Regions from separate parts of the Streptomyces shinuiensis genome, predicted to be linked through region 2. Evidence: predicted binding sites of a transcription regulator. Region 2 holds the regulator's gene; the other holds the start of a gene.
What was found. Region 2 encodes HrcA, which represses chaperone genes, less so after heat shock. Its sites were predicted from a motif close to TTNGCACTCNGNNNNNCNGAGTGCNAA; they were not measured.

Region 1: the regulator HrcA is predicted to act here: its motif matches at 6,101-6,127, upstream of groL (chaperonin GroEL).

What each region holds. Positions count from the first base shown of each region.
Region 1 is NZ_JBIHML010000001.1:3,406,920-3,418,020, forward strand. It holds gene otsB (trehalose-phosphatase) at 1-262, shown strand, start outside; gene ACGRHY_RS15580 (alpha,alpha-trehalose-phosphate synthase (UDP-forming)) at 363-1,835, opposite strand; gene ACGRHY_RS15585 (glucosyl-3-phosphoglycerate synthase) at 2,068-3,027, opposite strand; SAM riboswitch class I at 3,511-3,653, shown strand; gene thrC (threonine synthase) at 3,672-4,952, shown strand; gene ACGRHY_RS15595 (MoaD/ThiS family protein) at 4,949-5,227, shown strand; gene ACGRHY_RS15600 (cold-shock protein) at 5,715-5,918, shown strand; gene groL (chaperonin GroEL) at 6,316-7,947, shown strand; gene murQ (N-acetylmuramic acid 6-phosphate etherase) at 8,251-9,297, opposite strand; gene ACGRHY_RS15615 (MurR/RpiR family transcriptional regulator) at 9,424-10,359, opposite strand; gene ACGRHY_RS15620 (DUF8819 family protein) at 10,480-10,887, shown strand; gene ACGRHY_RS15625 (DUF4031 domain-containing protein) at 10,884-11,101, shown strand, end outside.
Region 2 is NZ_JBIHML010000001.1:4,136,477-4,147,577, forward strand. It holds gene lepA (translation elongation factor 4) at 7-1,884, shown strand; gene ACGRHY_RS18725 (AMP-dependent synthetase/ligase) at 2,256-4,145, shown strand; gene hemW (radical SAM family heme chaperone HemW) at 4,539-5,771, opposite strand; gene ACGRHY_RS18735 (DUF3097 domain-containing protein) at 5,842-6,711, opposite strand; gene ACGRHY_RS18740 (RNA-guided endonuclease InsQ/TnpB family protein) at 6,843-7,457, shown strand; gene ACGRHY_RS18745 (MBL fold metallo-hydrolase) at 7,489-8,202, opposite strand; gene hrcA (heat-inducible transcriptional repressor HrcA) at 8,395-9,411, shown strand; gene dnaJ (molecular chaperone DnaJ) at 9,412-10,539, shown strand; gene ACGRHY_RS18760 (16S rRNA (uracil(1498)-N(3))-methyltransferase) at 10,655-11,101, shown strand, end outside.

The sequences.
Region 1 (11,101 bases), 730 kb from region 2:
GGGCATGGACAAGGGCATGGCCCTGACGGAGTTCCTCCGCGAGACGGGCGCCGCCTCGGTCCTCTACGGCGGCGACGACCTGGGGGATCTGGCCGCCTACGACGCGGTGGACCGGCTGCGCGGCGAGGGTGTGCCCGGCGTGCTGCTGTGCAGCGGCAGCGACGAGGTCGCCGCACTGGCCGAACGGGCGGACCTGGTCGTGGACGGTCCCGCCGGGGTGGTGGGCCTGCTGGGCGCGCTGGCGGACGCGCTGGGGGCCTGACGGCCCGGGGCGGCCGGCCGGCCGTGTGGCGGGCGCGGGCACGCGCCCACCACACGGGCGCAAGCGTCCGGTCACGTCCGGCGCCGTGGTCCGTCCGGCGTCAGCCGCGCAGCGCGTCGAGCTGGTCCAGGAACCACTTCGTGGGCGGCAGGGCCGTGGCCGCCGCGGCCAGGCGCTCGGTGCGCTCGGCGCGCTCGTCCGCGTCCATCGTCAGTGCCCGGTGCAGGGCGTCCGCGGTGGCGCCGATGTCGTAGGGGTTGACGGTGATGGCGTCCTCGGCCAGCTCGGCGAAGGCGCCCGCCTCGCGGGAGAGGACCAGCGCGCAGCCGCCGTCGGAGAGTACCGGGATCTCCTTGGCCACCAGGTTCATGCCGTCCCGGATCGGGTTGACCAGGGCGACGTCGGCCAGCCGGTAGGCCGCCAGGGAGCGTGCGAAGTCGTCCTTGAGGTGCAGCTCGACCGGCGTCCAGTCGCCCTCGCCGTACTCCGCGTTGATCTCGGCGGCGACGCGGGCGACCTCGTCGGTGTACTGGCGGTAGACCGCCAGGTCCTGCCGGGAGGGGTAGGCGAAGGCGACGTGCACGACCCGGCCGCGCCACTCGGGGCGGTCCGCCAGCAGCCGCCGGTAGGCGAGCAGGCCGCGGACGATGTTCTTGGACAGCTCGGTGCGGTCCACGCGCACGATCGCCCTGCGCGGCTCGCCGTCGGGCCCGCGGCCGATCTGCCCGCGCAGCAGCGCGATCCGGTCCTCCACGTCCGGCCGCCGGGAGCGCTCGCGCAGGAACTCGGCGTCGGCGCCCAGACCGTGTACGCCTATGCGCGTCTCGCGGCCCTCGTGGGTGACGATCATCTCGTCGCCGCCGTCGGCCACGGCGACCTCCGCGCCCAGCAGCTTCACGCAGCAGTCGGTGAAGGCGTTGGCCCAGCGCCGGGTGAGGAAGGCGGCCCGGTCGGCGCCCAGGATGCCGCGCAGCACCTCGGCGGCCACCCCGCCGTCCGGGTCGTCCGGCAGCATCCGGAAGTAGTCCGGCGGCGCCCAGGGGGTGTGCGAGAAGTGGCCGATGTGCAGGTCGGGCCGCCGCTCGCGCAGCATGGCCGGGACGAGGGTGAGGTGGTAGTCCTGCACGAGGACGGCCGCGCCCTCGGCGGCCTCCTGGGACAGCGCGTCGGCGAACGCCGCGTTGTACGCCTCGTACGAGCGCCACTGCCGCTCGAAGTCCGCGTCGAAGACGGGCTCCAGCGGGGTCTGGTAGAGCATGTGCTGGACGAACCACAGCACGGAGTTGGCGATGCCGTTGTAGGCGTCCGCGAAGACGTCGGGCGCGATGTCGAGCATCCGCACCTGCTGGCCGCCGGTGTCCGCCGGGTCCAGCTCGCCGCCCGTGCGCCGTACCGCCTCTCGGTCGCCCTCGCCCAGCGCCGCGCAGACCCACACCGCGTCGCCCTTGACGGCCGACAGGCCGGAGACCAGCCCGCCGCCGCCGCGCTTGACGGTCAGCTCGCCCCCCTCGCCGAGCGTGTGGGAGACGGGGCCGCGGTTGGAGGCGACGAGTACCTGGTGCCGAGTGACCATGAGCGGAACCTAGCCGCTGTCCGTACCGCTCAAACGTACGGTTCTCGTCACACGGGGCCGGGGAGGCCGGCCGGGGCGCACGCACGGGGTGCGTTGCGCGGGTACGGCGGCGCACGCGGGGAGCTCCCGTACCGGGCGGGTACGGGAGCGGCTGGAACGGCGCGCGCCGGGCCGGGTGTGTGCTTCACCGGCGCGCGCCGGGCCGGGGTTCCCCCCTCCGGGCCCGCGGTCCTCAGGCCGCTGTGCGGCGGGCGGCGTACTCGGGGACCGTGCACATCGGCGGACGCTCCTCGGTGTCCACCGGATGGGTGTGCGGGACGAAGCCGCCCCCGGGTATTCGCTCGAACTGCGTGAGCACCGGGCGTATCAGCGGGCCGCGCGCCTGCCGTACGTGGGCGGTGCGGTGTATCGCCGCGGCCATCCGCCCCAGCGCCAGCCCGTCCTGGTTGCGGTGCCTGCGCACGCCCACGTCGACCTGCGCGAGCGCGTCGAGCCCGACGGTGTGCAGCGCGTCCACCAGCAGGCCCAGTTCGACGCCGTAGCCGACGGGGAAGCTGAGCCGCTCCAGCAGGGAGCGGCGCGCCGCGTACTCGCCGCCCAGCGGCTGGACGAAGCCCGCCAGCCGCGGCCAGTACAGGTTGAGCAGGGGGCGGGCGACCAGCTCGGTGACCCGGCCGCCGCCGGCCGGGCTGTCGCCGATGGCGCGGTCGTACATCGCCTTGACCATCGCCAGGCCCGGGTCGGTCAGCAGCGGCCCGACGATGCCCGACACGAACGTGGTGTCGAACTCCCGCAGGTCCGCGTCGACGAAGCAGACGATCTCGCCGCTGGTGGCCAGCAGCGACCGCCACAGCACCTCGCCCTTGCCCGGCACCGCGGGAAGCCGGGGCAGCACCTCGTCGCGGTGCACCACCTTCGCACCGGCGGCGGCCGCCACCTCGGAGGTGCGGTCGGTGGAGCCGGAGTCCACCACCACCAGCTCGTCGACCAGTGGCATGTCATCGGTCATCAGCCCGCGGCGGATCGCGGCGACGATGTCGCCGACCGTCGCCTCCTCGTTCAGCGCCGGAAGCACCACGCTCACGCTGCCCGCCGGTCCGGCGGCCCGCTTGGCGGCCAGCAGCCGGGGCAGCGGGCGTTCGGCAGCGCTCCATGAGCGTCGTTCCAGCCAGTGGTCGACCTCATCCAGCACGTGTGCCTCCCTGTCCTTGACGGTCCTCGCCGGTCCTTGCCGGTCCTTGCCGGTCCTCACCGGTCCCGGCGTCCCCGGTCGCCCCGGTGTTCCCGGCGGCACCGCCGTCCCGGCGGTCCCAGGCATTCTGCGGGACCGGGACCGCCCGGGTGATCTCGGCGTGTCTCCTGCTGTCGGTCGCGGTGGGGGCCGGGTGCCGGCCGGGGGCGCCGGCCGTGGTCGGACCGTGGTTGCCCGCCATCGGCCGTCCATGCCCGGTCCCGGGCATGTTTCCGGGGCGTTTGCCCGGGCCCGCCCTCCGGGGGGGGGGGGGGGGGGGGGGGGGGCCGCGCTGTCCCCGTGTGCCTCTCGTCTCGCGGTTCGGACGGCCGGCCTTGCGGCCGAGGGCTTCGGTTACAGTCTTGGACGACGCGCGGGAGTTCCGCATCTTGGGGGTCCCGTCGTGCACAAACGCCCCGGTCAGAGGATTGGCCGGTGCCATAGAGCTCATCCAGAGGGGCAGAGGGAACGGCCCGTTGAAGCCCCGGCAACCCTCCCGCCGGCACTCGTCGACAACAGTCCGAGGCCACGGTGGGGAAGGTGCCAATTCCGGCCTGCGGCGAAAGGCGTCGCGGGGAAGATGAGGAGAAAGGGCCTCGCCGACCATGGCTGTGCAGACTGTTGCAACCGACACCGACCTTTCGCTCGGCCCCGCCGCGGCGCTCTCCTGCCGCGAATGCGGTGAGCGTTTCCCGCTCGGGCCGATCTTCGCCTGTGAGGCGTGTTTCGGCCCCCTGGAGATCGCGTACGACCTGCCCGGGGGCGACCCGGAGGAGCTCCGGAAGCGGATCGAGGCCGGTCCGGACAGCATCTGGCGCTACGCCCCGCTGCTGCCGGTCCCGGCCGGCGTGGCGGACAAGCCCAATCTGAACCCGGGCTTCACCAGGCTGGTCAAGGCGGACAACCTCGCCCGCGAGCTGGGCGTCACCGGCGGCCTGTACGTCAAGGACGACTCCGGCAACCCCACGCACTCCTTCAAGGACCGCGTGGTGGCCATCGCCGTCGAGGCCGCCCGCGCCTTCGGCTTCACCACCCTGTCGTGCTCCTCCACCGGCAACCTCGCCGGCGCCGTCGGTGCCGCGGCGGCCCGCGCGGGCCTGCGCTCGTGCGTGTTCATCCCGCACGACCTGGAGCAGGGCAAGGTCGTCATGGCCGCGGTCTACGGCGGCGACCTGGTGGGCATCGAGGGCACCTACGACGATGTGAACCGCTTCTGCTCGGAGCTGATCGGGGATCCGGTCGGCGAGGGCTGGGGCTTCGTCAACGTCAACCTCCGCCCGTACTACGCGGAGGGCTCCAAGACCCTGGCGTACGAGATCTGTGAGCAGCTCGGCTGGCGGCTGCCGGACCAGCTCGTCGTCCCGATCGCCTCCGGCTCCCAGCTCACCAAGATCGACAAGGGGTTGCGCGAGCTGATCGCCCTGGGGCTGGTCGAGGACCGGCCCTACAAGATCTTCGGCGCCCAGGCCGAGGGCTGTTCGCCGGTGTCGCGGGCCTTCAAGGACGGCCACGACGTGGTGCGGCCGGTGAAGCCGGACACCATCGCCAAGTCGCTGGCCATCGGCAACCCGGCCGACGGTCCTTATGTGCTGGACATCGCCCGCCGCACCGGCGGCGCGGTGGAGGACGTGAACGACGGGCAGATCGTCGACGCGATCAAGCTGCTGGCCCGGACCGAGGGCGTCTTCGCCGAGACCGCGGGCGGCGTGACCGTCGGCGTGACGAGGAAGCTGATCGAGGCCGGCGTGCTCGACCCGACCCTGACCACCGTCGTCCTCAACACCGGCGACGGCCTCAAGACCCTGGACGCGGTGGCCCCGACCACCGGACCGTCCGCGATCATCCGCCCCAACCTGGACTCCTTCCGAAAGGCCGGCCTGGCATGAGCGTCACCGTCCGAATCCCGACCATCCTGCGCACCCACACCGGCGGCCGGGCCGAGGTGCCCGCCGAGGGCGCCACGCTCGCCGAGGTCATCGCGGACCTGGAGAAGAACCACCAGGGCATCTCCGCCCGGGTGCTGGACGACTCCGGCAAGCTGCGCCGCTTCGTGAACGTCTACGTCGACGACGACGACGTCCGCTTCACCGACGGCCTGCAGACGACGACGCCGGACGGCTCGGGCGTCTCCATCATCCCGGCCGTCGCGGGCGGCTGCTGACCGAGCGGCTCCCCGGCGCCGTACGCGCCACCGCATGCGGGCGGCCCCGCGCCCCCTCCGCGCGAGAGGGGCGCGGGGCCGCCCGCATGTGCGCTCCCGGGAGGGGGCGCACACCACGCACGGTGAGCGGAATTGGTAATTCCGCCCCTCGAAGAACGGTAGAGTGAGCGTGCCTCCCCCCAAGTGTGCGCTCGGCGCCCATGAGAACGCGACAACTTGCGCCCGGATTCACCGAGTGAATTGTCGTGCAGGTCCGCTATGCCCGGCCCGAGTTGCCCTGCTTTCCTGCCGTTCATGTGCTTAGCGGCAATCCGGCGTGACCGGAATTCTCGTCTGACAGACCTGTTGCGGAGGGCGTCTGCCCAGATACATTCAGCCGCGGTCGACGCGTTCCGGCGCACGCCGCCCCCTCTCGCCGGGGGGTGGCGACTGACCCGGGTCCGCGGAGCGCGGGCCCGCGCAAGGGCCGGCAATAGGGGAGTTAGGAATGGCTCAAGGCACCGTCAAGTGGTTCAACGCGGAGAAGGGATACGGCTTCATCGCGGTCGACGGTGGGGCGGACGTGTTCGTCCACTACAGCGCGATCCAGATGGACGGATATCGCACCCTTGAGGAAGGGCAGCGGGTCGAGTTCGAGATCTCGCAGGGCCAGAAGGGCCCGCAGGCGGACATGGTCCGCGTGACGGCCTGAAGCGCCGGACACACGCACCACGACGCACACCAGCAGTAGACGGCACAGGAGGGCCCGTGTCCCCGTAGGGGGCGCGGGCCCTCCTGTCGTGTGCCCGCGCACCGGCGTGTGCCCGCGGCCTCGTCCGCGCCCCCTCGTCCGTCCCGTACCCGGGGGTACGGGCACGCGGAACACCCGGCGCGCTTGCACTCGGAGGGGTCGAGTGCTAATCATTGGCGTTAGCACTCTGAAGGTGAGAGTGACAAAGCAAGGACCGGTTCGGTGAGGTCCGCAAGCCCGGTGGAGCAAGGAACCAGCGGGCCGGTGGGCCGTCCGTCGCGGGCGCCAGAGCGGTCCGGAGACATCCCAACCCGCCCCTGGCCTTCGGCATGGGGAACCCCAGGGAGGACCACTTCACATGGCCAAGACCATCGCGTTCGACGAGGAGGCGCGGCGCGGCCTCGAGCGCGGGATGAACCAGCTCGCCGACGCCGTCAAGGTCACGCTCGGCCCCAAGGGCCGCAACGTCGTCCTTGAGAAGAAGTGGGGCGCCCCCACGATCACCAACGATGGTGTCTCCATCGCCAAGGAGATCGAGCTCGAGGACCCGTACGAGAAGATCGGCGCCGAGCTGGTCAAGGAGGTCGCGAAGAAGACCGACGACGTCGCCGGTGACGGTACGACCACCGCGACCGTCCTGGCCCAGGCGCTGGTCCGCGAGGGCCTGCGCAACGTCGCCGCCGGCGCCAACCCGATGGCCCTCAAGCGCGGCATCGAGAAGGCCACCGAGGCCGTCTCCGCCGCCCTGCTGGAGCAGGCCAAGGAGGTGGAGACCAAGGAGCAGATCGCCTCGACCGCCTCCATCTCCGCCGCCGACACCCAGATCGGCGAGCTGATCGCCGAGGCCATGGACAAGGTCGGCAAGGAAGGCGTCATCACCGTCGAGGAGTCGCAGACCTTCGGTCTGGAGCTCGAGCTCACCGAGGGCATGCGCTTCGACAAGGGTTACATCTCCGCCTACTTCGCCACCGACATGGAGCGGATGGAGGCGGTCCTGGAGGACCCCTACATCCTGATCGCCAACTCCAAGATCAGCGCCGTCAAGGACCTGCTCCCGCTGCTGGAGAAGGTCATGCAGGCCGGCAAGCCGCTGCTGATCATCGCCGAGGACGTCGAGGGCGAGGCCCTGTCCACCCTGGTGGTCAACAAGATCCGCGGCACCTTCAAGTCCGTCGCCGTCAAGGCCCCGGGCTTCGGCGACCGCCGCAAGGCCATGCTCGGCGACATCGCCATCCTCACCGGTGGCCAGGTCATCTCCGAGGAGGTCGGCCTCAAGCTGGAGAACGCCGGTCTGGAGCTGCTGGGCCGCGCCCGCAAGATCGTCATCACCAAGGACGAGACCACCATCGTCGACGGTGCCGGTGACAGCGAGCAGGTCAACGGCCGCGTCAACCAGATCCGCGCCGAGATCGAGAACTCCGACTCCGACTACGACCGCGAGAAGCTCCAGGAGCGTCTGGCGAAGCTGGCCGGCGGCGTGGCCGTCATCAAGGCCGGCGCCGCCACCGAGGTGGAGCTGAAGGAGCGCAAGCACCGCATCGAGGACGCGGTGCGCAACGCCAAGGCGGCCGTCGAGGAGGGCATCGTCGCCGGCGGTGGCGTGGCCCTGCTGCAGGCCTCCGCGGTCTTCGAGAAGCTGGAGCTCGACGGAGACGAGGCCACCGGTGCCGCCGCGGTCAAGGCCGCGCTGGAGGCCCCGCTGAAGCAGATCGCGGTCAACGCCGGCCTCGAGGGCGGTGTCATCGTGGAGAAGGTGCGCAACCTGACCCCGGGCCACGGTCTGAACGCCGCGACCGGTGATTACGTGGACATGATCGCCGAGGGCATCATCGACCCGGCCAAGGTCACCCGTTCCGCGCTGCAGAACGCCGCCTCCATCGCGGCGCTCTTCCTCACCACCGAGGCCGTCATCGCCGACAAGCCGGAGAAGGCCGGTGCCGGCGCCGACGCCGCCGCCGCAGCCGGCATGGGCGGTGGCATGGACTTCTGATCCGCCCCGCGGATCGGCGGTTCCCGCCGGGCGCGCGCCGCGCGCACGGTGACGAGGGCGGCACCCCGCGAGGGGTGCCGCCCTCTCGTCATGTTCAGGAGGTGGGTTCCGGCACCGCTTCACGGCCCGGCCCGGGGGCGGCGCACCGGACGGCCTCCCGGGGCCGCATGCGGTCGCTCCTGCCCGGGCCCGGCCCGCGGTGCACGGTCTCCTCCGCCGTGGGCCGGAGTCCCCCCGCGCGCGGGCGTGCCGTACGGCCGGCGGCACGCGGGAGACCGGGACAGCGGGCCCGCGGGACAGGCGTCAGCCGTCCGCCGCCTCCAGGGCCGCGCGCAGCCGGCCGCCCGACTCCCTCAGCAGCCGCTCGGCCGTGGGGCCGTCCACCTCGCCCAGGATGGTGAGGATGGCGTTCTTCACCTCGCCGCCGGTGGCCACGAGCGCGGACTCGATCCGCTCGTCGCTCGCACCCGTGGCCAGCGAGACGATACGGCGCGAGCGGGCCCGCAGTTTCTCGTTCGAGGCGCGCACGTCGACCATCAGGTTCCCGTACGTCTTGCCCAGCCGGATCATGGTGATGGTCGAGATCATGTTGAGGACCAGCTTCTGGGCCGTGCCCGCCTTGAGCCGGGAGGAGCCGGTGATCAGCTCCGGGCCCACGACGACCTCGATGCCGTGGTCGGCCGCCGTCGCCAGCGGTGAGCCGGAGTTGCAGGACAGCCCGACCGTCAGCGCCCCCAGCCGCCGCGCGTGCTCGACCGCGCCGACGGTGTACGGGGTGCGCCCGGAGGCCGACACGCCGACCACCACGTCGTCGGGGCCCAGCCCCAGCCCGTCGAGGTCGGCCGCGGCGAGGTCGGGGCGGTCCTCGGCGCCCTCGGCCGCGCTGACCAGCGCGTGCGGGCCGCCCGCGATCACCCCGACCACCTGGGAGGGGTCGGTGTCGAAGGTGGGCGGGCACTCACTGGCGTCCAGGACGCCCAGCCGCCCGGCCGTCCCCGCCCCCGTGTAGACCAGCCGCCCGCCGCGCGCCATCCGCTCGGCGGTGGCGTCGATGGCGGCGGCGATGCGCGGGAGCTGGGAGGCGACGGCGGTGGGGACGGTGGCGTCCTCCCCGTTCATGACCCTGGCGATCTCCAGGGTGGGTAGCCGGTCGATCTCGGACAGGTCGCTGCGGAACGCCTCGGTGGTGAGCGTGTCCAGCTCGGCGCGCAGCCGGCCGTACGCGCCGTCAGGGTCGTCCGGGTCACTGGGGCCGAGGGGGGCACGGGAGTCACCGGGGGTGCCGGGACCGTGGCCGGGTTCGCCGGGTTCGCCGGGTTCGCGGCCGGCGGCGGTCGGAGAGGAGGTCATGACGGTGCGGCTCTTTCCGTTCTTCCGGATGCCGGGGGCCGGCCACCGGTGCCGGTGCCCGGGCAGGGGTGTGGGGGGTTGGGTGGTGCTGCTCGGGTGCTGCTCGGGTGGTCGGGGGTGTGGGTGTCAGCGCTGCCGGGGCGAGTGGCGGTGGGCCAGCGCCTCGTAGGAGGCCGACAGCGCGGGGGCGGCGGTCTCGTAGGTGCGCTGTGCCACGCCGATGAACAGGCAGTCCACGACCAGCAGTTGGCTGGTCCGGCTGGACATGGCCGCCGGGCGCAGTTCGCTCTCGCGCGCCGTGGAGGTGGTCAGCACGTGGTCGGCGTACTGCGTGATCTCCCCGTCCGGGCGGCCGGTGACGGCCACGGTGGTGGCACCGTGGTCGAAGGCGACGCGCAGCGGTTCGATCACGTCCACGGTCCGGCCGGAGTGGGTCACCGCCAGGGCGACGTCTCCGGCGCGCAGTTGCACGGCGCCGGTGACGGCCAGATGCGGATCGGCGTGGGCGTGGGCGATCAGGCCGATGCGCAGCAGCTTCTGTGCCAGGTCCTGGGCGACCAGGGCGGAGGCGCCGGCGCCGTAGAGGTCTATCCGGCGGGCGGAGGCCATGGCGTGCGCGGCCGCCTCGACCTGGCCGGGGTCCAGCCCGGCGGCGGTGTCGGCGAGGGTCTGCCGTTCGTCGTGGGCGAGCTTGGCTATGACGTCCTCGATGGGATCGTCCACGGCGATGTCGGCGGTCACCGACGGGGAGGCGCCGGAGGCCTGCTGCGCTGCGAGTCCGGCCAGCGCCAGGCGCAGATCGCGGTAGCCGGGGTAGCCCAGCAGGCGCGAGGTCCGTACGACGGTCGCCTCGCTGGTGCCGGTGCGCTCGGCGAGACCGGTGACGGTGAGCTGCGCGCACCCGGCGGGATCGCCGGCGACGGCCTCGGCGACGCGTTGCATGGAGCGGGTCATCGAGGGGGCCATGGTGCGCACCTTGGCCGCGAGGGCGGCGGGCTCCGGGGGACCGGGGCGGCGGCCCGGCGCGGTGTCGCGGACCGGGTCGGCGAAACTTTCCTTCACAGTGTTGTTCACGTGGTGGAAGATATTTTCACCACGCGGGGCCGTCAAGACGTCCGCCCTCCTCCGGCGGTCGCGGTCGGCGGGGCGGTTCTCCCGGTCTTCTGCTCCAATGGAGGGGCTATGACAGAGCAGCGCCCCTCTTCCCCCGGTCCCGATCCCCACGACTCCGACCCCCACGGCCTCGAACGCGCCCTCCACACGGGCCGGGCGCTCGTCCTCGCCGACCTCACCGCCTGCGGCATCGCCGAGGCCGAGGTCGTCTCGCTGGTCGAGGACGCGGTCTCCCACCGCCGCTGGTGGGTCGGGCAGTGGCCCGAGGGCGCCTCCTTCGTCGCCGGCCTGATCGCCCAGGACGTCCAGGACGCCCTGCTGGACCGCCGCGGCCGCTGGCCGGGCTGCCCGCTGTGCGTCGGTGAGGAGGAGCACGCGCTCGACGTCGAGCCCGAGCTGGGCCCGGACCCGCACTGGGTGTGCGGCCGGACGGCGACGGCGGTGGCGCCCGTCGGGGAGCTGGGAAGCGCCCGGTGACCGTCTACATCGACCCGCCCGAGTGGCCGGGCCACGGGATGCTGTGGTCGCACCTGGTCAGCGACGCCTCCTACGAGGAACTGCACGCGTTCGCCGCCGCCCTCGGCTGCCCGCGCCACGCCTTCGACCGCGACCACTACGACGTACCCGCCCACCGCTACGAGCGGGCGGTGCGGCTGGGCGCGGTCGAGGTGGGCGGCAAGGAACTGCTGCG
Region 2 (11,101 bases):
CCCTGCGTGCCCGCGACCCCATCGAACGTGCCGGAGCCGAGCCGTACCGACCCGGCGCTGATCCGCAACTTCTGCATCATCGCGCACATCGACCACGGCAAGTCGACGCTCGCCGACCGGATGCTCCAGCTCACCGGTGTCGTCGAGCAGCGCCAGATGCGCGCCCAGTACCTCGACCGCATGGACATCGAGCGCGAGCGCGGCATCACGATCAAATCCCAGGCGGTCCGCCTGCCGTGGGCCCCCACCGAGGGCGAGGACAAGGGGACCCCCCACATCCTCAACATGATCGACACCCCCGGACACGTCGACTTCACCTACGAGGTGTCCCGCTCGCTGGCCGCGTGCGAGGGGTGCATCCTCCTGGTCGACGCCGCCCAGGGCATCGAGGCCCAGACGCTCGCCAACCTCTACCTGGCGATGGAGAACGACCTCACGATCATCCCCGTCCTCAACAAGATCGACCTCCCGGCCGCCCAGCCGGAGAAGTTCGCCGCCGAGCTGGCGCACCTCATCGGCTGCGACCCGTCGGAGGTGCTGAAGGTCTCCGCCAAGACCGGCGAGGGCGTCGAGGCGCTGCTGGACGAGGTCGTGCGGCAGGTCCCGGCCCCGGTCGGCGTCGCGGACGCCCCCGCCCGCGCGATGATCTTCGACTCGGTCTACGACGCCTACCGGGGCGTCGTGACGTACGTGAAGGTCGTCGACGGCAAGCTCTCCCGGCGCGAGCGCATCCAGATGATGTCCACCGGCGCCGCCCACGAGCTGCTGGAGATCGGCACCAACAGCCCGGAGATGCTCCCCGCCGACGGCCTGTCCGTCGGTGAGGTGGGCTACCTGATCACCGGCGTGAAGGACGTGCGCCAGTCCAAGGTCGGCGACACCATCACCCAGTTCTCCAAGGGAGCCACCGAGCCGCTGGGCGGCTACAAGGACCCCAAGCCGATGGTGTTCTCCGGCCTGTACCCGCTGGACGGCTCGGACTATCCCGAGCTGCGCGACGCCCTGGACAAGCTCCAGCTCAACGACGCCGCGCTGGTCTACGAGCCGGAGACGTCCGCCGCCCTCGGCTTCGGCTTCCGCGTGGGCTTCCTCGGCCTGCTGCACCTGGAGGTCATCCGCGAGCGTCTGGAGCGCGAGTTCGGGCTCGACCTGATCGCCACCGCGCCCAACGTGGTCTACCGCGTGGACATGGAGGACGGCACCGAGCACATCGTCACCAACCCCAGCGAGTACCCGACGGGCAAGGTCGCCCAGGTGCACGAGCCGGTCGTCCGCGCGACGGTGCTGACGCCGAACGACTTCGTCGGCGCCGTGATGGAGCTGTGCCAGTCGCGGCGCGGCAACCTGCTGGGCATGGACTACCTGTCCGAGGACCGCGTCGAGCTGCGCTACACCCTTCCGCTGGCGGAGATCGTCTTCGACTTCTTCGACGCGCTCAAGTCCAAGACCCGCGGTTACGCCTCGCTCGACTACGAGCCGACCAGCGAGCAGACCGCCGACCTGGTCAAGGTCGACATCCTGCTGCACGGCGACAAGGTGGACGCCTTCTCTGCGATCGTCCACAAGGACAAGGCGTACAGCTACGGGGTCAGGATGGCCTCCAAGCTGCGCGAACTCATCCCCCGGCAGCAGTTCGAGGTCCCCATCCAGGCGGCCATCGGCTCGCGCGTCATCGCCCGCGAGACCGTCCGCGCCATCCGCAAGGACGTGCTCGCCAAGTGCTACGGCGGTGACATCTCCCGCAAGCGGAAGCTGCTGGAGAAGCAGAAGGAGGGCAAGAAGCGCATGAAGGTGGTGGGCCGGGTGGAGGTCCCGCAGGAGGCCTTCATCGCCGCGCTCTCCTCGGACTCCGACGGCGGCGGCGACACCAAGGGCAAGAAGTAGGGCCCGCCCGGGGCCGGCCCGTACGGCCGGAGCCGCGGGACGGAGTGTCCGTGAGGGCGCCCGCGGGCCCACGTGGGCCCGCGGGCGCCCTCACACGTACGGACCCGTGTGCGGGTGCACGGGCGGGTGGTGAGGTATGTGGTGTATGTATCGCACAGGTCACGGCTTCACGTAGGCGGTGTGCAAGCTCTTTCACGGCGGGGTCTTCCGCCTTAGGCTGATCGCCCGCTCGGTTGTTACTCGCGAGTCACTCAATACGCACAGAGCAGCACGCACAGCACGGGATCGTTGCACCCCTTCCCACCCCAGCACTCGCGGTGGGCCGAGCCTTGGAGTCACCCCCTGCACCGTCGCGGGCCCCGGAGGATGTTGTGAGCGACAACCAGTCCCTGATCCAGAACCGTCCGCCCTCGGTGGCGAACCTCTTCCTGGAGCGCATCGAGGCGACCCCGGACGGGGAGGCGTACCGCTACCCCGTGCCCCCCGCCTCGGGCGAGGGGCCGGACGAGTGGCGCTCCTACACCTGGGGCGAGGCCGCGCGGCGCGTCTTCTCGATCGCCGCGGGCCTGATGGACCTGGGTGTCAGGCCCGAGGAGCGGGTCGCCATCGCCTCCAACACCCGGGTCGACTGGATCCTGTGCGACCTGGGAGTGCTGTGCGCCGGAGCGGCCACCACGACCGTCTATCCCAGCACCAACGCCGAGGAGACCGCCTACATCCTCGCCGACTCCGAGAGCCGTGTGCTGATCGCCGAGGACGCCGGGCAGCTCGCCAAGGCCCGCGAGCGCCGCGCGGAGCTGCCGGACCTCGCCCATGTCGTTGTCATCGAGGCGGAGGGCGCCGTGGCCGCCGAGGGCGACCCGGAGGGCTGGGCGCTGTCGCTGGACGAGCTGTGCAAGCGCGGTGAGGCGTACCTCGAGGAGCACCCCGAGGCGGTCAAGGAGACCGTCGGCGCCCTGCGCTCCGAGCAGCTCGCCACCCTGATCTACACCTCCGGCACCACCGGCCGGCCCAAGGGCGTACGGCTGCCGCACGACGCCTGGTCCTACATGGCCAAGGCCATCGCCGCGACCGAGCTGGTCCGCGCCGAGGACGTGCAGTACCTGTGGCTTCCGCTGGCGCACGTGTTCGGCAAGGTGCTCACCGCGGCCCAGATCGAGGTCGGCCACGTCACCGCCGTGGACGGCCGGGTCGACAAGATCATCGAGAACCTCCCGGTCGTGCGGCCCACCTACATGGCAGCCGTCCCCCGGATCTTCGAGAAGGTCTACAACGGGGTCGCCGCCAAGGCGCGGGCGGGCGGCGGCGTCAAGTACAAGATCTTCAAGTGGGCCGCCGGGGTCGCGCGCGAGTACGCCAAGGTCACCCAGGACAACTTCCGCCGCACCGGCACGGCCTCCGCGCCCGCCGGCCTGAAGGTGAGGCACGGGGTCGCCGACAAGCTCGTCTACGCCAAGCTCCGCGAGGCCTTCGGCGGAAGGCTGCGCGCCTGCGTCTCCGGCTCCGCCGCCCTGGCCCCGGAGATCGGCTACTTCTTCGCCGGTGCCGGCGTCCACATCCTGGAGGGCTACGGCCTCACCGAGTCCAGTGCCGCCAGCTTCGTCAACCCCGGCGAGGCGTACCGCACCGGCACGGTCGGCAAGCCGCTGCCCGGTACCGAGGTGCGCATCGCCGAGGACGGCGAGATCCTGCTGCGCGGCCCCGGCATCATGCAGGGCTACCACAGGCTGCCGGAGAAGACCGCCGAGGTCCTGGAGGAGGACGGCTGGTTCCACACCGGCGACATCGGCGAGCTGTCGGAGGACGGCTACCTGCGGATCACCGACCGCAAGAAGGACCTGATCAAGACCTCCGGCGGCAAGTACATCGCCCCGGCCGAGGTCGAGGGGCAGTTCAAGGCGATCTGCCCCTACGTCTCCAACATCCTGGTGCACGGCGCCGACCGCAACTACTGCACCGCGCTCATCGCGCTCGACGAGCCCACCATCATGGGCTGGGCCGAGGAGCACGGGATGGGCGGGAAGAGCTACGCGGAGGTCGTCGGCTCCGAGCAGGTGCACAAGCTCGTCGACGGTTACGTCCAGCGCCTCAACGAAGGGCTCCAGCGCTGGCAGACGATCAAGAAGTTCCGGGTCCTGCCGCGCGACCTGGACATCGAGCACGGTGAGCTCACCCCGAGCCTGAAGCTGAAGAGGCCCGCGGTGGAGAAGAAGTTCGGCCACCTGATCGAGGAGATGTACGCGGGCTCCCGCGAGTCGTGAGACCGGGGGCGCGCCGCCCCCGCGGCCCGCCCCCGCCCCCCCCGGACCGCCCCCGTCGCGCACCGGCGCACGACGGGGGCGGCCGTCCGCGATGATGTGCCGGTGGCTCGTCTCATCAGCACGCCGATCTCGGCCCTCGGCGTCCTGGGCGCCCTGCTGATCCTCGCCATGGCCGTCGACGACCACCGGGCCGGGGCGTCGCCTCTGTGGGTGGCGGCGGCCGTCCTCCTCCTCGCGGCCCTCCTCGCGCTCGTGCGCGACATTCGTGCCGCCCGCCGGGCGGCCGGCCCGGGAGAGGCAGGGTGGTGGGCGGGAGAGGCAGGGTGGTGGGCGGGAGAGGCAGGGTGGTGGGCGGGAGACGGGCTGAGGCGGATCGGCCGGCTCCCGGGCCGCTCAGTCCACCAACTCGCGGACCACCGCGTCGGCCAGCAGCCGGCCGCGCAGGGTCAGCGCCGCGCGTCCGCGCTCGTACGCCTCCGGGCGCAGCAGCCCGCCCGCCAGCGCCCGCTCGGCGGCGCGCGCCCCGGCCGGGGCCAGGACGTCCAGCGGTACGCCGTCCACCAGCCGCAGTTCCAGCAGGATCCGCTCCACGCGCCGGGCCCCGTCGTCCAGCACCTCGCGGCCCACGCCCGGTGAACGGCCCTCGGCGAGCGCCTGGGCGTACGTGCCGGGGTGCTTGGCGTTCCACCAGCGCACCCCGCCGACGTGGCTGTGCGCCCCCGGACCGGCGCCCCACCAGTCGGCGCCCGTCCAGTACAGCTCGTTGTGGCGGCAGCGGGCGGCCCGCGTCACCGCCCAGTTCGACACCTCGTACCAGTCGAGACCGGCCGCCGACAGCGTCTCCTCGGCGATCAGGTAGCGGTCGGCGTGCACGTCGTCGTCCGTCATCGGCACCTCGCCGCGCCGGATGCGGGAGGCCAGCCGCGTGCCGTCCTCCACGATCAGCGCGTACGCCGAGACGTGGTCGGGCCCGGCTCCGAGAGCGGCCTCCAGCGAGGCCCGCCAGTCGTCGTCGCTCTCGCCCGGGGTGCCGTAGATCAGGTCCAGGTTGACGTGCTCGAAGCCCGCCGCGCGGGCCTCGGCCACACACGCCTCGGGGCGGCCCGGGGTGTGGGTGCGGTCCAGCACGGCCAGCACGTGGCGCCGGGCGCTCTGCATGCCGAAGGAGATCCGGTTGAAGCCCGTCTCGCGCAGTTCGGCCAGGTACGCCGGGCCGACGGACTCCGGATTGGCCTCCGTGGTGATCTCGGCGCCTTCCGCCAGCCCGAACTCCTCGCGGATCACGGCCAGCATCCGCCCCAGGTCGGCGGCGGGCAGCAGAGTGGGGGTGCCGCCGCCGACGAAGACCGTCTCCACCGGCCGGGGGTCGTCGCCGAGTGTCTTGCGGGCCAGCCGCACCTCCTCGGCCAGCGTCCGCGCGTAGTTCTCCCGCGAGGCGAGCGCGCCTTCGGAGCCGCGCAGCTCGCTCGCGGTGTAGGTGTTGAAGTCGCAGTAGCCGCAGCGCGTCGCGCAGTACGGCACGTGCAGGTAGAAGCCGAGGGGGCGCCGCGCCGCGTCCGCCAGGGCGTGCGCGGGCAGGGAACCGTCGGCGGGGACGGGCTCGCCGTCGGGCAGTGCGGAAGGCATGGGATCCATTCTCCCGCACCCGCCCCGCACCCGCCCCGGACCGAGTCAAGCACGGGGGCCCGGGGCCGGCTCACGGGCCGGCGGGCCCGCCCGCCGGCCCGCCCACCGTGACGTGGTCGATCAGCCGCTCGACCGGGCCGAGCAGTCCCGGCTCCAGGTCCCTGTAGTCGCGTACGCTCCCCAGGATCCGCTTCCACGCCGCGCCGGTGTTCTCCGGCCAGCCCAGCGCCCGGCACACCCCCGTCTTCCAGTCCTGGCCGCGCGGCACCCGGGGCCAGGCGTCGATGCCCAGCGCGGACGGCTTCACCGCCTCCCAGACGTCGATGTACGGGTGGCCGACGACCAGCACGTTCTCGCCGGTGACCCGATCGGCGATCCGGGACTCCTTGGAGCCGGGCACCAGGTGGTCCACCAGCACTCCCAGCCGGGCCCCGGGGGTGGGACCGAAGGCCTCCACGACCGCCGGGAGGTCGTCCACGCCCTCCAGGTACTCCACGACCACGCCCTCGATCCGCAGGTCGTCGCCCCAGACCTTCTCCACCAGCTCCGCGTCGTGGCGCCCCTCGACGTAGATGCGCCCCGCCCGCGCCACCCGTGCTCGGGCGCCCGGCACCGCCACCGAACCCGATGCCGTGCGCCGGGGCGCCTCCGGGGCGGGCGGGGCGACCGCCCGCGGCCGGACTAGGGTGACGGTCTTACCCTCCAGCAGGAAGCCGCGCGGCTCCATCGGGAAGACCCGGTGCTTGCCGAAGCGGTCCTCCAGCGTGACGGTGAACCCCTGCGCCGTCTTCTCGCAGCGCACCACGGCCCCGCAGAAGCCGGTCGTGACCTCCTCCACCACCAGATCCGGCTCGGCGGGCACCTCGGGCGCGGGCCTGTGATTCCCCGGGGTCCGCTTCCACGGCGGGGTCATGTCGGGGTCGTACCGTCTGCTGCGCATGCGGTCATTGTGTCTCTCCTCGTGGACACCCCGGCCTTCAGGCCGGGGTGGGGGTGCCCCCGCTTGCGGGGGAGAAACGAAGCCCCCGCGGGGCAGGGCAGGGAAAGCCGGTTCGCCGCCAGGGTGGACCGGTGTGCACCGGCCACCGGCCGACCCCCGGCACTTACCAGGGCTCTTGCGGAAAGCCCGGCGTTGTCGCACGCCAGCACGCCAAGGTGGCGGACCGGCGCCGGGACTGGCACCACAAGGCATCCACACAGATCATTCGCGACGACCAGGCGGCGTACGTGGAAGACCTCGCGGTGTCCGGCCCGGGACGCACCCGTCTTGCCAAGTCCGTGCACGACGCGGGATGGTCCGCGTTCGTCGGCATGCTGGAGTACAAGGCGGCTCTGCACGGCCGCACCTTCGCCAAGGCGGACCGGGCCTTTCCCTTCTCGCGGGTCTGCTCGGCCTGCGGATTCGGGGACGGCCCCAAGCCCCTCCACGTCCGGCGGTGGACGTGCAGCCGGTGCGGCACAGTGCACGACCGGGACCACAACGCAGCCCGCGATGTCCTCTTCGAAGGACGCCGAATCGTCACCGCCGGACGGGCGGAGACACCAAACGCCTGTGGAGCGCCGGTAAGACGGGCACACGTGCCCGCACAGCGCGGTGAAGCAGGAAGCCTCCGGAAGGGTCGGACGACCCGGGCCGGAATCCCTGGACTTTGGGCCAGGGAGCACGTCAAGCGATCCCCACCGTGAAACCCGAGGCGGAACCCCTCCGCGGTACCCGTCACACGGTGCCGAAGCGCTCCGCCAGCGCGTCGCGCTGGGCGCGGACGAAGGCGGCGTCCACCACCGCCCCGTGTCCCGGCACGTACCGCGCCTCCTCGCCGCCCAGGTAGAGCAGCCGGTCCAGCGCGGCCGGCCAGTGGACGGGGTGGGAGTCCGGGCCCGCCTGCGGCGCGCCGGACTCCTCCACCAGATCGCCGCAGAAGACCACGTCCGGTCCGCCGAGGACGCCGGGGACCACGACGGCCAGGTCGTGGGCGGTGTGCGCCGGGCCGACGTTCGCCAGGAGCGCCTCCCGGCCGCCCAGCGGGACGGTCAGCTCGCCGGCCACCCGGTGGTGCGGGTGGACGAGCACGTCGACCGCCTCGGCCGCCTCCTCCGGGTCCACACCGTGCCGTACGGCGTCCTCGCGCAGCCCGTCCTTCGAGTGCGCCAGCAGGTCCTCGATCCCCACCGCCCCGTAGACCTCCACCCCGGCGAAGGCCGAGGCGCCCAGGACGTGGTCGAAGTGCGGATGGGTCAGCGCCACATGGGTCACCGGCAGCCCGAAGCGCTCGTGCAGGTACCGCCGGACGCGCGCGCCGTCACCCAGCGTCGCGCCCGTGTCGACCACCAGCACCCCCGACTCCCCCGCGACGGCCCCGACCGTCTCGTCCCAGCCGGGCATGCGGCGGCGTACGACTCCAGGCGACAGCTCTTCCCAATCCGTCTCCATACCGCGACGCTAGCGCCATCACGCGGGCGGTGCCCGCCGGGATGTGGTGCGGATCGCCCTCCCGGTCGGCGCCCGCCCTTGCCCTGGCCGTGGTCACCGGCCGTACACTGGCACAGGGCGACTGGCACTCACCGGCTGAGAGTGCCAGGAAAGAGGACCGGGAAGAGACGGCCGGACGGGAGGTGCGCCCAGATGCTCAGCGAACGCAGACTCGAAGTCCTGCGCGCCATCGTCCAGGACTACGTGGGCACACAGGAGCCGGTGGGGTCCAAGGCGCTGACCGAGCGGCACAATCTCCAGGTCTCCCCGGCCACCGTGCGCAACGACATGGCGGCCCTGGAGGACGAGGGGTACATCGCACAGCCGCACACCAGCGCGGGCCGTGTCCCCACCGACAGGGGGTACCGCCTGTTCGTCGACAAGCTGGCGGGCGTCAAGCCGCTGTCCAAGCCGGAGCGCCGGGCGATCCAGAACTTCCTGGAGGACGCCGTCGACCTCGACGACGTCGTCAGCCGCACCGTGCGGCTGCTGGCCCAGCTCACCCGCCAGGTCGCCGTCGTCCAGTACCCCTCGCTGACCCGCTCGACCGTCCGCCACGTCGAGCTGCTGCTTCTGGCCCCCGCGCGTCTGATGCTCGTACTGATCACGGACACCGGGCGGGTCGAGCAGCGCATGGTGGACTGCCCGGCCCCCATCTCGGAGTCGTCCCTGGCCGATCTGCGCGCCCGGCTCAACAGCCGGGTGGTCGGCGAGCGCTTCTCGGAGGTGCCCGGGCTGGTGCAGGATCTGCCGGAGTCCTTCGACCAGGAGGACCGCGGCACGGTGTCGACCGTGCTCGCCACCCTTCTGGAGACGCTGGTGGAGGAGACCGAGGAGCGGCTGATGATCGGCGGCACCGCCAATCTCACCCACTTCGTGCACGACTTCCCGCTGACCATCCGGCCGGTGCTGGAAGCTCTGGAGGAGCAGGTCGTCCTGCTCAAACTGCTGGGGGAGGCGAAGGATCCGGGCATGACGGTGCGAATCGGCCATGAGAATGCTCACGAGGGGCTGACTTCAACGTCGGTCGTCTCGGTCGGTTACGGTTCGGGAGACGAGGCGGTCGCCAAGCTCGGTGTGGTCGGGCCGACCCGCATGGACTACCCCGGAACGATGGGAGCGGTACGCGCAGTGGCACGTTACGTCGGACAGATTCTCGCGGAGTCGTAAGTGGCAACCGACTACTACGCGGTCCTGGGCGTGCAGCGCGATGCCTCGCAGGACGAGATCAAGAAGGCCTTCCGCCGGCTCGCGCGCGAACTGCACCCTGACGTCAACCCGGACCCGAAGACGCAGGAGCGGTTCAAGGAGATCAACACCGCCTACGAGGTGCTCTCCGACCCGCAGAAGAAGCAGATGTACGACCTCGGCGGCGACCCCACGGGCGGCGCGGGCCGGGGCGGCGGCTTCGGCGGGGGATTCGGGAACTTCTCCGACATCATGGACGCCTTCTTCGGCGCCGCCTCCCAGCGCGGGCCGAGGTCCCGTACCCGGCGTGGCCAGGACGCCATGATCCGGCTCGACATCGAGCTGGACGAGGCGGCCTTCGGCACCACCAAGGACATCCAGGTGGACACGGCGGTCGTCTGCACCACGTGCAGCGGCGAGGGGGCGGCCCCGGGTACCTCCGCGCAGACGTGCGACATGTGCCGCGGCCGCGGCGAGGTCTCGCAGGTCACCCGGTCCTTCCTGGGCCAGGTCATGACCTCGCGCCCCTGCCCGCAGTGCCAGGGCTTCGGCACGGTCGTGCCCACCCCCTGCCCGGAGTGCGCCGGCGACGGCCGGGTGCGCTCGCGGCGCAACCTGACGGTGAAGATCCCCGCCGGCGTCGACAACGGCACCCGCATCCAGCTCGCCGGCGAGGGCGAGGTCGGCCCGGGCGGCGGCCCGGCGGGCGACCTGTACGTCGAGATCCACGAGGCGCCGCACCCGGTCTTCCAGCGGCGCGGCGACGACCTGCACTGCACGGTCACCATCCCCATGACGGCGGCGTCGCTGGGTACCAAGGTCCCGCTGGAGACGCTGGACGGCCTGGAGGAGGTCGACATCCGGCCCGGCACCCAGTCCGGCCAGTCGATCCCGCTCCACCAGCGCGGCGTGACGCATCTGCGCGGTGGCGGTCGCGGCGACCTGATCGTCCATGTGGAGGTCCAGACGCCGAACAAGCTGGACCCGGAGCAGGAGGAGCTGCTGCGCCGCCTGGCCAAGCTGCGGGGCGAGGAGCGGCCGACGGGCCAGTTCCAGCCGGGACAGCAGGGGCTGTTCTCGCGGCTGAAGGATGCGTTCAACGGTCGTTGAGGCGGGGCGGCCGGGGGTCCGGGGGTCGCCCCCGGCGGGCGTGGCAGGATGCCGTCATGCCCACCGAGCTGATCACCCCGGCCGCCCGGCCGGGGCACCACGCCTGGCGGCCCGCGTGACCGCCCCGGTCTTCCTGGCCGAGACCGCCGTCCTGGCCGGTGCCGCTCCCGGCGCCGTGCTGACGCTGGAGGGACCCGAGGGCCGGCACGCCGTCGCGGTGCGACGGCTGCGCGCCGGCGAGGAGATCGTCCTCACCGACGGTGCGGGCGCCGGGGCCTTCGGCACCGTGGCGGCCGTCGAGGGGAAGGACCGGCTGGAGGTCGCCGTCGCCGGGGTGCGCACCGAGCCGGAGCCGCGCCCGCGGATCACCGTCGTCCAGGCCCTGCCCAAGGGCGACCGCGGCGAGCTGGCCGTGGAGACGATGACGGAGACGGGCGTGGACGCGATCGTGCCCTGGGCCGCGTCGCGCTGCGTCACGCGGTGGCGGGGCGAGCGCGGGCAGAAGGCGCTGCGCAAGTGGCGTTCCACCGCGCGAGAGGCCGGCAAGCAGTCGCGCAGGCTG